2 regions of the Paenibacillus sp. FSL W8-0439 genome follow, and region 1 is predicted to be linked to the other one. Evidence: predicted binding sites of a transcription regulator. Region 1 holds the regulator's gene; the other holds the start of a gene.
What was found. Region 1 encodes Rex, which represses fermentation and respiration genes when NADH is low (regulators of the CRP and FNR family bind a similar motif). Its sites were predicted from a motif close to TTGTGAAATATTTCACAA; they were not measured.
Positions count from the first base shown of each region.

Region 2: the regulator Rex is predicted to act here: its motif matches at 3,324-3,341, upstream of MKX36_RS04220 (DoxX family membrane protein).

Region 1 is NZ_JBBPAK010000001.1:3,351,936-3,361,166, reverse strand. Features, by position in the region: gene dinG (ATP-dependent DNA helicase DinG) at 1-2,143, shown strand, start outside; gene MKX36_RS14345 (redox-sensing transcriptional repressor Rex) at 2,171-2,824, shown strand; gene MKX36_RS14340 (amidohydrolase) at 2,811-4,112, shown strand; gene MKX36_RS14335 (cell wall elongation regulator TseB-like domain-containing protein) at 4,150-4,674, shown strand; gene MKX36_RS14330 (hypothetical protein) at 5,147-5,680, shown strand; gene MKX36_RS14325 (AAA family ATPase) at 5,673-7,175, shown strand; gene MKX36_RS14320 (3-hydroxyacyl-CoA dehydrogenase family protein) at 7,312-8,184, shown strand; gene MKX36_RS14315 (acetate/propionate family kinase) at 8,181-9,231, shown strand, end outside.
Region 2 is NZ_JBBPAK010000001.1:931,653-936,457, forward strand. Features, by position in the region: gene MKX36_RS04205 (alpha/beta hydrolase) at 1-560, shown strand, start outside; gene MKX36_RS04210 (dioxygenase family protein) at 653-1,444, shown strand; gene MKX36_RS04215 (hypothetical protein) at 1,517-2,440, opposite strand; gene MKX36_RS04220 (DoxX family membrane protein) at 2,699-3,217, opposite strand; gene MKX36_RS04225 (DUF3048 domain-containing protein) at 3,469-4,563, shown strand; gene MKX36_RS04230 (DUF47 domain-containing protein) at 4,752-4,805, shown strand, end outside.

The DNA of each region.
Region 1 (9,231 bases):
GGATGATGTACGGGACAATTTGCGTTCATCCTTGAGCCAATATGAGGAGCGCGAGGCGCAGATACAAATGATTGAGGGTGTAAATCAAGCCCTGAGTCAAGATAAGCATTTGTTGATTGAGGCGGGTACAGGAACAGGGAAGTCCCTGGGCTATTTGCTTCCGTCACTGTATCACAGTGTAAAATATGGGCAGAGGGTCACCGTAAGCACGCATACCATTAATCTGCAGGAGCAATTGCGAGAGCGTGATATTCCGATGCTGACCAAAGTGATTCCGTTCCCGTTCCGGGCTGCCATCTTTAAGGGACGGGGGCATTATTTGTGTCTGCGTAAGTTTGAACATAAAATAAACAGAAGAGACTTCGCGACACCAAAGGAAGACTTGATTACAGCGGCTCAAATGATTGTCTGGCTGACTCTGACAGAAACCGGTGATGATGAGGAACTAAACCTGAGCAACCGTGGAGGGGATTTTTGGGAAACGGTAGCTAGTGATTCCGAGTCCTGTCTTGGTCGTTCTTGTCCATGGTTCCGCAAATGCTACTATCATCGTGCACGTCATGAAGCTGGAACAGCGGATGTGGTTATAACGAATCACTCCAAGCTGTTCACCGACGTCAAAGCAAGTCATCAGCTGCTGCCTAGCTATGAACACTTGGTGATTGATGAGGCACATCATCTAGAGGAAGTAGCTGGTAAGCACCTGGGCATGCATATGAAATATTTCACACTCGTGCATACGCTGACTCGATTGTTCAAGGACAGCAAGAATGGGCAATTGCCTTCGTTACGTCAGCAGTTGGCAAAGTCGGGGCATGAGAAGTCGACGGAATGGGCCTCGGTCATTGATCAGTTGTACCCACTTGTGTTAGAGGTTAAGGAAACTTGGGACCTACTAAGCGATAAGCTGTTTGGCATGTTACCAGAGCGAACTGATGCCACACCAGGTGAAACGGGGCAATTTTCTTCGCGTCTCAAACCGTCAGCCAAGCCTGCAAAGTGGGATCAGGCGGCGGCATTGGAAAATCAGCTTTATGTAACATTGAGCGAAATTTTGCGCAAGGGCGACAAGCTGATGCTGGATGTCAAGGAAGAACATGACGATTATGCGGCGGATAGTCTCATTACAGATATCACGGGTCTGCTTAAGGATTTGGCGGGGATTAGGGAAAATTTGCGCTTCTTTATACGACTCGATGATGAAACAACCGTATATTGGCTTGAAGCGAGTGGACAATTCCGTAGTAAATCATTGCAATTTTATGCGGTGCCCGTCGATGTGAGCCGCCAGTTGAAAGAAATGTTTTTTGACAAAAAAAGAAGTATTATTCTGACATCTGCTACTTTATCGGTAGATAAATCGTTTCAGTACATGACCGATCAACTCGGCTTGCAGGAGGCAGCAGATCAAGGACGATTAATGACGTCACAGCTCCCATCACCCTTTAATTACAGGGATCAGGTGTTGCTGGTCATTCCGCGAGATTTTCCGAGTGTGAAGGGCAGTGTAGGAGATGCACATTTTGTAGAGATGCTCGTTAGCTCTCTAGGAGCGACTGCCCAGGCGACGCGGGGGAGAATGCTCGTTCTGTTTACTTCCTATCGGATGCTCCGGCAAGTGTATGAGCCGCTCAAAGAGGCGTTAGCGTCCAGCGATATTACCGTGTTAGGACAAGGTGTGGACAGTGGGAGTCGCAGCAAGCTAACCCGCCGTTTTCAGGAAGCGAAAGCTTCTGTATTGCTGGGAACCAGTAGCTTCTGGGAAGGCGTCGATATTCCAGGGAAAGCTTTGACTTGTCTGGCTATCGTTCGCTTGCCGTTTCAACCGCCCAACCACCCGTTACTGGAGGCCAAAAGCGAGTTGCTCCAGCAGCAGAAGAAGAATCCATTTATGAAGCTGTCTGTACCACAAGCAGTTATTCGCTTCAAACAGGGATTTGGGCGATTGGTACGTACAGCGAGCGACCACGGAGTCGTCATCGTTTACGATACGCGTGTGATCGAATCCTATTATGGAAAGCACTTTTTGTACTCGTTACCGGGACCAAAAATGGAGCATATGCCATCGGAGCAAATGGTGCCCCGCATCGCCGAATGGCTCCAATCCGCCCCGGAGACTGAGGCACAACGGACGGACACTTAAAGTCCGTTACAATTAGGGGGAGCAAGTATGAAATCAGATAAAATTTCAGAGGCTGTCGTACGGAGATTACCCGTATATTTACGTTATCTGAATGCACTGCACAAACGGGAGGTGGCTACGGTCTCTTCTCAAGAGCTGGGACAGAGGTTAGATTTGAATCCGGCCCAAATTCGTAAAGATCTTGCCTATTTTGGCGATTTTGGTCGGAAGGGCATCGGTTACGATGTTTCTTATCTAATTGAGAAAATACGCCATATCCTGAAAATCGACCAGCAAATTAATGTAGTATTGGTCGGAGCGGGTAATCTGGGTCAAGCCCTATCGAACTATAATGCTTATTTAAAAGACAATATGAAGATTGTGGCGGTTTTTGATGCGTTCCCGGATAAGGTTGGGACCAGAATCAATACTTTGGTCGTACAGCCGATGGATGAACTGGAAGCGACTGTGAAAGAAAAAAATATACGAATCGGGATTATTACTGTACCTGATTTTGAGGCACAGCACGTAGCTGATAGGCTGATTGAGAGTGGAATTGGAGCGATTTTAAACTTTGCACCTATCATTCTCAAGGCACCAGCTAACATTCGGATACATGCCACAGACTTTACAACTGATTTGCTTAGCCTCGCTTATTATCTGGAGGACGGAAAGGAAGAAGTACAATATGACAGTGAATAAATGGATGATTAAAAACGGTTCTTTTGCCGTGAATGGACCCGAGGCTGGGGTAATCCATGGTTTTATGATTGTGGAGGATAGCCGTATTACTTACATTGGCGAGACTTTGCCTGCGGGTGAGGAAGAGACAGAAGCAATCGACGGCAAGGGGTTATTGTTTTTACCTGGTCTGATCAATACTCATGGTCATGCGGCGATGTCTCTGCTGCGAGGGTATGGAGATGATTTGGCACTTCAAGTGTGGCTTCAGGAAAAAATGTGGCCTATGGAAGCCAAGTTTACATCTACGGATGTGTACTGGGGAACTTCTTTGTCAGTGCTGGAAATGCTGAAAGGTGGAACCACGACTTTCCTGGATATGTACGATCATATGGATGAGGTGGCTCGTGTAGCTGAAGAGTCGGGCATTCGTGCAAGCTTGATGCGTGGAGCCATTGGACTCTGTTCAGAAGAAGAACAGCGGATCAAGCTAGCTGAGGCCGTGACTTTTGCGCGTAACTGGCATGGAAAAGCAGACGGACGTATCACAACAATGATGTCTCCTCATGCCCCATACACATGCCCGCCTGCGTTTATTGAGAAATTTGTTCAAGCAGCACATGATCTCGATTTACCGTTGCATACGCACATGTCCGAGACGATCGCCGAAGTTGAACAAAACGTACGCGACTACGGCTTGCGTCCAGTTGCACACTTAGATAAGCTTGGCTTTTTCTCCCGTCCTTCACTTGTTGCCCACGGCGTTCACTTGAACGACGAAGAAATAGCTTTGTTAGCGGAACGAGGTGTGGCGGTATCGCATAATCCAGGCAGCAACTTGAAGCTGGCAAGTGGTGTAGCTAGAGTGCCTGAATTGCTGCGTGCAGGAGTTACTGTTTCACTCGGAACAGATGGTCCTGCCAGCAATAATAACCTGGATATGTTCGAGGAAATGCGTCTGGCAGCACTCATTCACAAGGGAGTATCTGGCGACCCAACGGCAGTTCCTGCAAATGAAGCACTACGTCTGGCAACAGAGTACGGTGCAAAGTCGATTGGTTTAAAAGAGGTAGGAGCGCTGGCAGCAGGCAATAAGGCTGACTTTATCGCGCTAGATCTGAATCAGGCCCATTTCTTGCCGCGTACAGATCTTATTTCTCATGCCGTATACTCTGCAAGTGCCAAAGACGTGGCTCATGTGTGGGTAGACGGCCGTCAGGTTGTGAAAAATGGCGAATGCCTGACGATGGACGAGGAACGTATCAAACATGAGGCACAAGCCGCCTTTGAAGGGCTGCTGTCGCGCTAATTTAGGTGTCACATCCCCTTAGAGAGGAAGCACAGGTTTGAAAAATAAGAAGAAATGGATAGCGGTCGCCATTTTGGCCGTAATACTGATCCTGGTCAGCATTTTCTGGTATTATTCGTATGTTACTCAAGACCAGGTGGCTGAGAAAAATGCCGCTATCATGAAGGCCAAGCAATCAGGTGGTCTGGTTAGCACGACTCAGACTTGGAAGTCTGTGTGGGATCAGATATATTGGGTAGTTCAAGGAAAAAACGCACAGAATGAAAATATAATGGTGTGGGTTCCTTTTCAAAAAATGGAGGGGCAACCTAACATACCTGCCGCAGATCCAAGTGGTGTTCATACCGAGCTGATGAAAAACGGAGTCGACGAGCAAAAAATGACAGCAATAATTCAGCAGCAACTTCCAAATGCAAAAATTGTAAGGCTCCAACCGAGTGTGTTCAATGGCGAATATGTATGGCAACTGTTTTACGATGATGAAAGCCATCACAACTATACCTTTTACCGTTTCTCAGATGGAGCATCGACGGGGATAAAGTATACTTTGCCTAATTACTAGCACCATGTTAAGAGTGTGGATTGGTGGCTTGGGAGTACCCAAAAGCGTTAGGAGCGCTGCGTAGTCCATTTGATCTTACGATCGCTTCGCTTCTGCAGATTCAAGTGTTCCACTCCGCTGGCTGACAGCTATGGGGCCACTCCAAATAACTTTTATACTCAGTCTATATAGCTTGGAATGATTGAAAGTATTAGAAAAAGACGCAAATACGATTTAATTCGTATTTGCGTCTTTTTACTTAATGCTCCGCAAAGCTGGACTAAAAGCCAGAAGCATCTTTTTGCCTTATCACAACTCCTCCACACATTGCCTTCGATATTAGATTTACGTTATGATATACTATATTTTATAAGTGATAGACAAAAATGATAGATAAATGAGTTGCTGATCATTATAAGATCATGCAATTTGGTTGTTTGTTGACATTCGTCCCGTTTCTTCTGGGTTTTACATTTTGAGAGGAGGATGTTGTTTGAAATTGCGTGCAGTTCCTATTGTTGTGGCGGCCGTTTTGGCAGCCTTGTTAATGTTTGGAGGATGGTTCATTTACCGTCAGGTTACAATGCAAAGTCCTCTGGAAAAACTGGTATCTCAATATCCAGGCGTGACAAGCGCTCAAATAGATATTAAACAGGATCAGGTGGTATTGAAACTAGATCTCAAACCGCAGGCGGATGTGGCCGGATTAGTCGATGTGGTTAAGCAAAAAGGGCAATCCATCATTGGCAGCCGCACCATTAAGCTGGATATCGCAGATCGTTCCAATTCAGCACTGAATCAATGGTGGTCTGAGGCTATGTTTCCTGTAGCCGAAGCGATGGAAAATAAAAAGTATACTCAAATTTCATCTACAGTTGAGCAGATGAAAAAGAAAAAGACAGGTATCAAGGCTGATACCGATATGGATTCGAACAATGTCTATATCCGACTCAGCGAAGGCAATGCGACGAAGTTTATCGTTTTGCCACGTCAATCTCAGCAAATGGGGGTATGGCCTAATGCCTAGATGGATCAAGGAAATATTAATCGGTATTGTGCCGGTGGCCATTATATTTCTCGTTTTTATTGGGGTGAACATTATCCCTCTTCTTGTTGCAGGCGTGATGCTCAGTGGCTTGTTAATGCTCATGCATGCTCGTGGCGGCTTGGCCGTAGGTGCCGGGCAAGAGCGCAAACGTAAAAAAAATGGTCCGGACAAGCTGACTTTTGAGGAAATTGGTGGACAAGAAAGCGCTAAACAGGAATTGCGTGAAGCCTTGGATTTTTTGAATCGTCATGATGAAATTTCCAAGTTTGGCATTCGTCCATTGAAAGGCGTTTTGCTTACAGGCCCTCCGGGAACAGGGAAAACGCTGATGGCGAAAGCAGCTGCACACTATACCAATTCAGTGTTTGTTGCAGCTTCAGGCAGTGAATTTGTTGAAATGTATGTAGGTGTTGGTGCAGGTCGTGTCCGTGAGTTGTTTAGGGAGGCTCGCACTCGTGCAGCCAAGGAAAAGAAAGAAAATGCAATCATTTTTATTGATGAGATTGATGTTATTGGCGGTAAGCGTGAGGGTGGACAGCAACGAGAATATGATCAGACTTTGAATCAGTTGCTGACAGAAATGGATGGCATTTATTCGGCAGATACGCCGCGGATATTGCTCATTGCGGCAACAAACCGTAAAGAAATGTTGGACAGCGCCTTAACGCGTCCAGGACGTTTTGACCGTCATATTCAAGTAGACTTGCCTGATAAGAAGGGTCGTCTTCATATCCTTAAAATTCATGCCAAAAACAAACCGATCCAGGAAGATGCTAATTTGGACAAAATTGCAGAGGAGTCTTACGGTTTTTCCGGTGCACAGTTGGAGAGCGTCATGAATGAAGCAGCCATCTATGCAATGAGACAGGATCGGCAAATGATTGCGCAAAGTCATCTGTCCATGGCGATTGACAAGGTGATGATGGGCGAAAAAACAGACCGAGAATCGACATTCGAAGAGAAAAAACGTGTAGCGATTCACGAGCTGGGACATGCTATTATGGCTGAAATCGTCCGTCCCGGTAGTGTAAGTCAAGTAGCGCTGAGCCCGCGTGGGAAAGCGCTCGGTTACGTGCGTCACAACCCACAGCAAGAGCATTATTTATATACCAAGCAGTACCTGGAGGAGCAAATTATGATCTCGCTTGCAGGTGCTACAGCAGAAGAAATGTACTACGGCGGTCGAAGTACTGGTTCAAGTAATGATTTTGAACAGGCACTGAACATCGTTCATACGATGATGACTTCCGGTTTGACTTCTCTTGGGATTATTAACATGGAAATGGTTACAAAAGAGGAACTCATGCGGGAAAATGGCGAGATTATGAATGACCTGCATAACCGCACTTTGGAGTTGTTGGAAAAGCATCGTCCTGTGTTCGACAATTCTCTTGACATCTTGATGAAGGAAGAAACGCTGTCCGGAGATCAATTTAGATGTCAATTTAGTGAAAATGCTTTATTACCAGCATAATTTTTTATGCTGGTTATTTTTTTTTACTTTTAGTCCGTGCTAAGATATTATTATCTATTGGGACATAAACATGTATTTTTCGACAAAGAAGGATACAATATATGAGAGTGACCAGGAAAGGGTGGAGTTAAGAACCATGCAATTTAAAAAAATCGGCGTCATTGGCGGCGGCACCATGGGACAAGGTATTTCTGAAATGCTTGCGTCCAAAGGAATCGATGTGCTGCTAGTAGAGCAGACACCAGAGAAACTAGACTACGCTTATAATATGATTGAAACAAGTCTAGATAAGCAACTGGAAAAGTGGGCAATTACCCAAGCAGAGAAAAAACTGATTTTATCTCGCATTGAAAAAGTATCCCATCTGGCGGAGCTCGCTAGCTGTGATATGGTCATTGAAACCATTACAGAGAATCTGGATGAGAAGAAAGTTGTTTTCCAAGAGCTGGATCATGTATGTCCAAGCAACATCATCCTTGCAAGTAATACATCCACGCTGAGCCTGACCGAGCTTGCCAGCTCGACCAAGTATCCAGAGCGTGTTATTGGTATGCACTTTATTTATCCAGTATCCCGTATTGATCTTGTAGAAATTATTCGTGGTTTGAAAACTTCAGATGATACCTTTGAAAACACGAAAATGTTCGTGGAAGAAATCGTGGAGAAAAAAGGAGTCATGATTTATGAATCTCCTGGCTTTGTAACTAGCCGGATTATCTGTCTGCTGATTAACGAAGCAGCTCATGTACTTCAAGAGGGCGTAGCTTCTGCCGAAGATATCGACGATGCTATGCGTATCGGCTACAACTTCCAAAACGGTCCTTTGGAAATGGCTGACCGCTTTGGTCTGGATTCCGTTTTGGCGGCTCTGGAGCGGATGTTCCGTGAATTTGGCGAACTGAAATACCGTCCGTCCATCGTCCTGAAGAAAATGGTACGTGCAGGTAATCTGGGCGTGAAATCGGGCGAAGGCTTCTTTAAGTATGACAAGGATGGTGACCGGATATGAAAATCCTCGTAATCAACGCAGGGAGTTCTTCCCTGAAATACCAATTGTATGATATGACGGACGAGTCCGTTTTGGCAAAAGGATTGGTAGAGCGCATCGGTATGGACTCTTCGATTCTGACGCATAAACCAACCAATAAGGAAGAATACACTGAAGTTAGCGAAATTTTGGAGCATACTACTGCCATCCGTAAAGTACTGAATGCACTCACAGATGCAGAGCATGGTGTTATCTCCAGCATTAGCGAAATTCAGGCTGTGGGCCATCGTGTGGTTCATGGAGGCGAAATTTTCAAACAGTCAGCGCTCGTAACTCCTGAAGCGAAGAGTGAAATCCGTCGCTTGTTCGACCTGGCTCCACTGCATAACCCAGCATCCATGATGGGGATTAAAGCGGCTGAATTGAATATGCCAGAAGTACCGCAAGTTGTGGTATTTGATACTTCGTTCCATCAAACCATGCCAGAAAAAGCTTATATGTACGCCATACCGAGAGTGTTGTACAATAAGTATAAGGTTCGTCGTTACGGTGCACACGGCACTTCCCATGACTTTGTAAGTAAGGAAGCTGCCAAATTTGTCGGCCGTCCTTTGGAAGACTTGAAGATCATCACTTGCCATATCGGTAATGGTGGTAGTGTAACAGCAGTTCAAGGCGGTTTGTCTGTAGATACTTCCATGGGTATGACTCCACTGGAAGGACTTATGATGGGTACTCGTAGTGGTGATTTGGACCCAGCAATCGTGCCTTATGTCATGAACAAAGAAGAATTGACTGTCAATGAAGTCAATTCCATGCTGAACAAGCATAGTGGACTTCTAGCTATTTCTGGTATCAGCAGTGATATGCGTGAAATCACTGAAGGTATGGAAAAAGGCGAAGCTAATTCTACATTGGCATTTGAAATGTATGAATACCGTCTGCGCAAGTATATTGGTTCGTATGCTGCCGCAATGAACGGAGTAGACGTAATTGTATTTACAGCAGGCGTAGGCGAGAACTCCATCGTTCTGCGTAAGAGAGTGTTGGAACAACTGACATTCCTCG
Region 2 (4,805 bases), 2.4 Mb from region 1:
CCATGATCAATCAGACACGCACCGTGTTGGATTACGCCGTGAATTGCGCGGACATTGACCCGACCAAGGTGACGCTGATCGGTCACAGTTTGGGGGGCGCAGTTGCCCTTCTCACAGCCGTTCGGGACAAGAGAGTACAGAACCTGGTCCTTTGGTCAGCTGTCGGCTATCCGTTCAACGACATTGTCAAAATTACGGAGCGAAGCGTATACGACGAATCTGTTAAAACCGGTCATGCAGACTACCTGGGCTATAGGTTCACACCAGCTTATTTTGAGTCATTAGCTCAATTCCAACCGTTCCAGGAGGCCGTTAAATTTAACGGTGATGTGCTCGTTATTCATGGCACCTCGGATGATATCATTCCTGTGGATTATGCGTTTCTGTTTCAAAAGGTGTTCTGGATGCGTCCGGAAGGACGCTGTGATAAGGAAATTATTTTTCAGGGAGATCACACATTCTCATCAGGTAAAGAGCGGCAACAGCTGATTGACCGCACACTGGAATGGCTGGATGAACAAGAAAATATTCAACGGGATTGGCAGCACTGGATGATCTGATTTCAGGGTGTAACGGTTTGTATTGGAAATTGTGCCTCCGCCGGAGTAAAATGAAAGAGTAACACTATACTGGCGTGTGGAGGTTGGCAGCGATGACATTACCCTCAATTTTTGTTGCGCATGGTTCACCGACACTGGCTGTAGAAAATAACGCATATACCAGTTTTCTTGCAAAGCTGGGCGCGAGCCTGCCCCGACCCAAAGGAATTGTCATTTTTTCCGCGCATTGGGATAGCCCCGATCAATGTATCGGCGCGGATGATCAGCATGCAGCGTTGCACGATTTCTACGGCTTTCCTGAAGAAATGTACACTCTTGATTACCCTGCACCAGGCGATCCAAAGCTGTATGAGGAGATAGGGCATCTGTTCAGTCAGCATAACCTGTTCCACCAGCCGATTCGGAACCGGGGACTGGATCATGGAGCATGGGTGGTTTTGCGGCATATATATCCTGATGCGGACATACCGGTCGTACCCTTATCCATTGATTCACGGCGCGATCCTCAGGAGCAATACGAGATTGGACGGATGCTGGCGCCACTGCGTGATCAAGGGATTTTGATCCTCGGTAGTGGAGGCTTGGTCCACAACTTGCGGACACTCAAGCAGACGAGTGAGCCAGCCGATTGGGCCGTTCAATATGATGACTGGATCGCACAGCAGCTTCAAGACTGGAATTTGCGTCATCTGTTCCAATATGACAAGAAGGCTCCGTATGCCAAGCAGGCGGTTCCTTCGTATGGAATAGAGCATTTTTCACCTTTGTTTTACGTGATGGGAGCTGCCGATCATGATCGCTCCGCGCGTAAGCTTTTTCAGTCGTATGTCCTTGGCTCATTGAGTCTCAATTGTTGGGCTTTTGGTCAAGAAAGTGATCTGTAAATGTAAGAATAAGAACTTCCGAAACCACATGATGTGTGGGGTTGGAAGTTCTTTTGGTCTGTTCCTCTTTGATTAATTAGCAGGCACGTTCTTTTTTAGCCAGGCGGATACTTGCGTAGTTCGCTTATCTTCATTTTGATCTAGTAGTGTCATAAATGCCTTTAGCTTTTGAATGTAGGGACTCTTCGAATCCCTGTTGCGCTGAACGACGAGCTGATATCCTTTTTTGGCATTGGGGCGAATCTTGTTGGTGTCATCATCGAATAATGGTGTATTGTTCGTACCATAAAAAGTATAGAAGAAATAGAGATCATGTAATGATTTGACTGCTTGTGTACGATTGGAATGTGGATATTGGGTTATAAACGACTCTTGCGCCAGCACTCTTCCGGCTAACTGTTGATAACCGATGTGTAAAGCTGCATCCTTGGTAGCCGGCTGTCCAGATTCCGTCGCCATGATGTCAATATAGTCGCGGATATCTGCGGTAATGTTATTTCCGAGTACTTTATATTTCTCATAATTGATGACTGGGTAAAACATGCCTTCTGCGGTTTCAAGTTTGTAGCCGGCATCTCTTGATTGAGTGAGTAGCTTTTTCAGCTTTGTATCACTTGTCCGACTGATTACATTAGTGAACGAATCACCAGGTTTATAGACTTGATTAATCTTAGTTTGAATAGAGGTCGGATATAAGGCCTGTGCATATGAATCCAATTGCTGTTTCTGTGCATTTTCCAAGTGTAGCACTAGGATGGTAGCTTGAGAGGCCGGAATGGATTGGATATGCTTTTGTAAATAAGTGAATGCCTGAGGTAACTTGCCTGGTTGGCGTAGTAGCTGCTCGAAGGTTTTCGAAATATGTTGCACACCTTCTGCTTGAGATATTGTAGTAGATGTCGCTGCTTTGGCTGATGTCGTAGATCCCAATCCGATCGTCTGTACTGTGAAAGTTACTGCTGCGAGCATGAGGTAGGCTTTGGTGATTTTTTTCATGATATAACCCTCCATTGCGTTCTTTGATGTAACTGTAGTGTACAGGGTAAATGTATCGTGAACATTCCATGTTGTATCCAACTTGTAAACGTTTGTGGGGGAAGATGAATCCGAAAAAGGAGTCTCCAAGTCAGAGTGGACTTGAGGACTCCTTTGTTCATTTAAATAGAGGAGGGGCAGCATGGTCACACATACAAGCAGCATAGCTGCACAAAAAAACAACCATTAGCCAGAGGATAACGGTTGTTTTTTGGGTAGTTAAGCTATTTTTCGATTGGGGTCCGTTTGATAAGTATCTTTATTTTTACCAAACAGTCCACGCAGGAAGGGCAGTACCCAACGGTCAAAGCCGATTCTTCCGGCATTTGCACCAGCAACGATAAGGAAGATTTCAACCAGCAGGTAGATTGCATTGGTGCTTACTGTACCCGAGAACAGGAACGAGAAGTTCATAACCATAGCCATCAAAGTAGCCAGTGTAGTCAATGTACCAAGCAGTAGGCCAACCCCGACCAAGAACTCACCCAATGGGATCAGGACGTTGAACAAACCGACATTCGGCAGAGCAAAGGCTTCAAGGAACGATCCCCACCAGCCTTGTACAGCGGGATGATCTCCACCTGTTTTAGCAATGGCCCCCGAGATAAATCCACCTGCGTCGAATCCGCCAGTCAGCTTCTCAAGTCCGTGGGTCATCCATTCATAACCTAGATAAACCCGTACTACAGTCAGCAGCCACATTGCTACTTTGTTCTCACGTAACCAGTTGTTAAACATTTAAACCACTCCTCTTTCTTAATCTATAATGATGGGTTGTATTTCATTTTGTTTGGGATGATCATCTTTGCTACACCTTTATTGTATTAGGTTCAGTTACAGTTATTTGTGATAAAAATCACAAAGTCTAAATATTTTTTTAAATTTTAATGTCTTCAGATAAGTATTCTATAGAGAGGTAATGCCTCAATCAAGACAAAAACAGGAAATAAAGCTTATAATGAGAAAAATAACTATGTGGAGGGATGAACTTGTCCGGGCCCATGTCTCAACGAAATTATTGGCTGCGTGTGATGGCCTCAGCTCTGTTATGCATGACAATGATGTCTTGTTCTGCTTTGTCCAATACGGGTGAATCTGAATCCGTTCCCAAACCGACCCAGCAAGAAACAGAGAAAAAGGTGCTTGAACCGTCTAAGGAGCCATCTGTTCCGGCATTTACAGCTCCGCTTACCGGGCTTCCGGTGGAGCAGTCTGTTATAGAGCGGCCGCTGGCTGTCATGATTAACAATGCTCCGGCTGCGCGTCCACAGGCGGGGCTTAGCCAGGCAGACATGGTATATGAAGTTCTTGCAGAAGGCGGAATTACCCGTTTGGTAGCTTTTTTCCAAAGTCATGGTGGTGATGTGAAGATCGGTCCGGTCCGAAGCATCCGACCGTATTTGATTGAACTGGGCGAAACCTATGGTGCGTTGCCGATACATGCAGGGGGAAGTACAGATGCCTATGCGATTTTACAGCAGCAGCGGAAGGAGCATCTGGACGAGATTTCAAATGGAGGGGCTTACTTCTGGCGAAGCAAAGACCGTCGTCCTCCACATAATTTATACACAGATGTGAGCAGACTGCGTAAAGGAAGCGATAGCAAAGGGTATGTCAAGCAGACGGAGGTTCCAGTATATCGTTATCTTAAAACTGGCGAAACTCCAGTTATGGTGGACGAGAGTGCCGCCTCTTTGCACATCCGATTTTTGTTAAAAAGCTATCGCGTATCTTATACCTATGATCCAGCTGATCAACGATATAAGCGTTTTGTGAACGAAAAGTCACATCTAGATCAAAATAATAATCAACAGCTCTCAGCGGCCAATGTGATTGTGATGAGTACGAGGCATCGAACGTTGGATGATGTAGGTAGACTAAGTGTTGAGCTGGACGGTAGCGGAGAAGCCATGGTGTTTCAACAAGGAAAGCTAATACGTGCTGAATGGCAGCATATATCTGGCGATGCGATTCGGTTTATGAAAAATGGGGTTGAAATCCCGTTAACGCCAGGCACATCCTATATACATGTGGTACCTGCAGATACTTCACTAGCGGAACATGTAACAATAGAAGCAAATTAGAAAACGTAATACTCCTTTTTAGGGAAAAATTGTCGGATAATGACCTTCCATGTCGGGCATTGTATACGTATATCTAGAAATTTGCTTTTACAAACATTACAAAAACATTGATGAGTGTGATAAGATAGCAAAGGTTGTCTATTGCAGTCGAAACAGGTTGCGGATATTTTCGTAAAGGGGTAATCGTTATGAGATTGAAGAAAAAGGATATATTCTTCGAGACGTTGGAAAATATGGCAGAT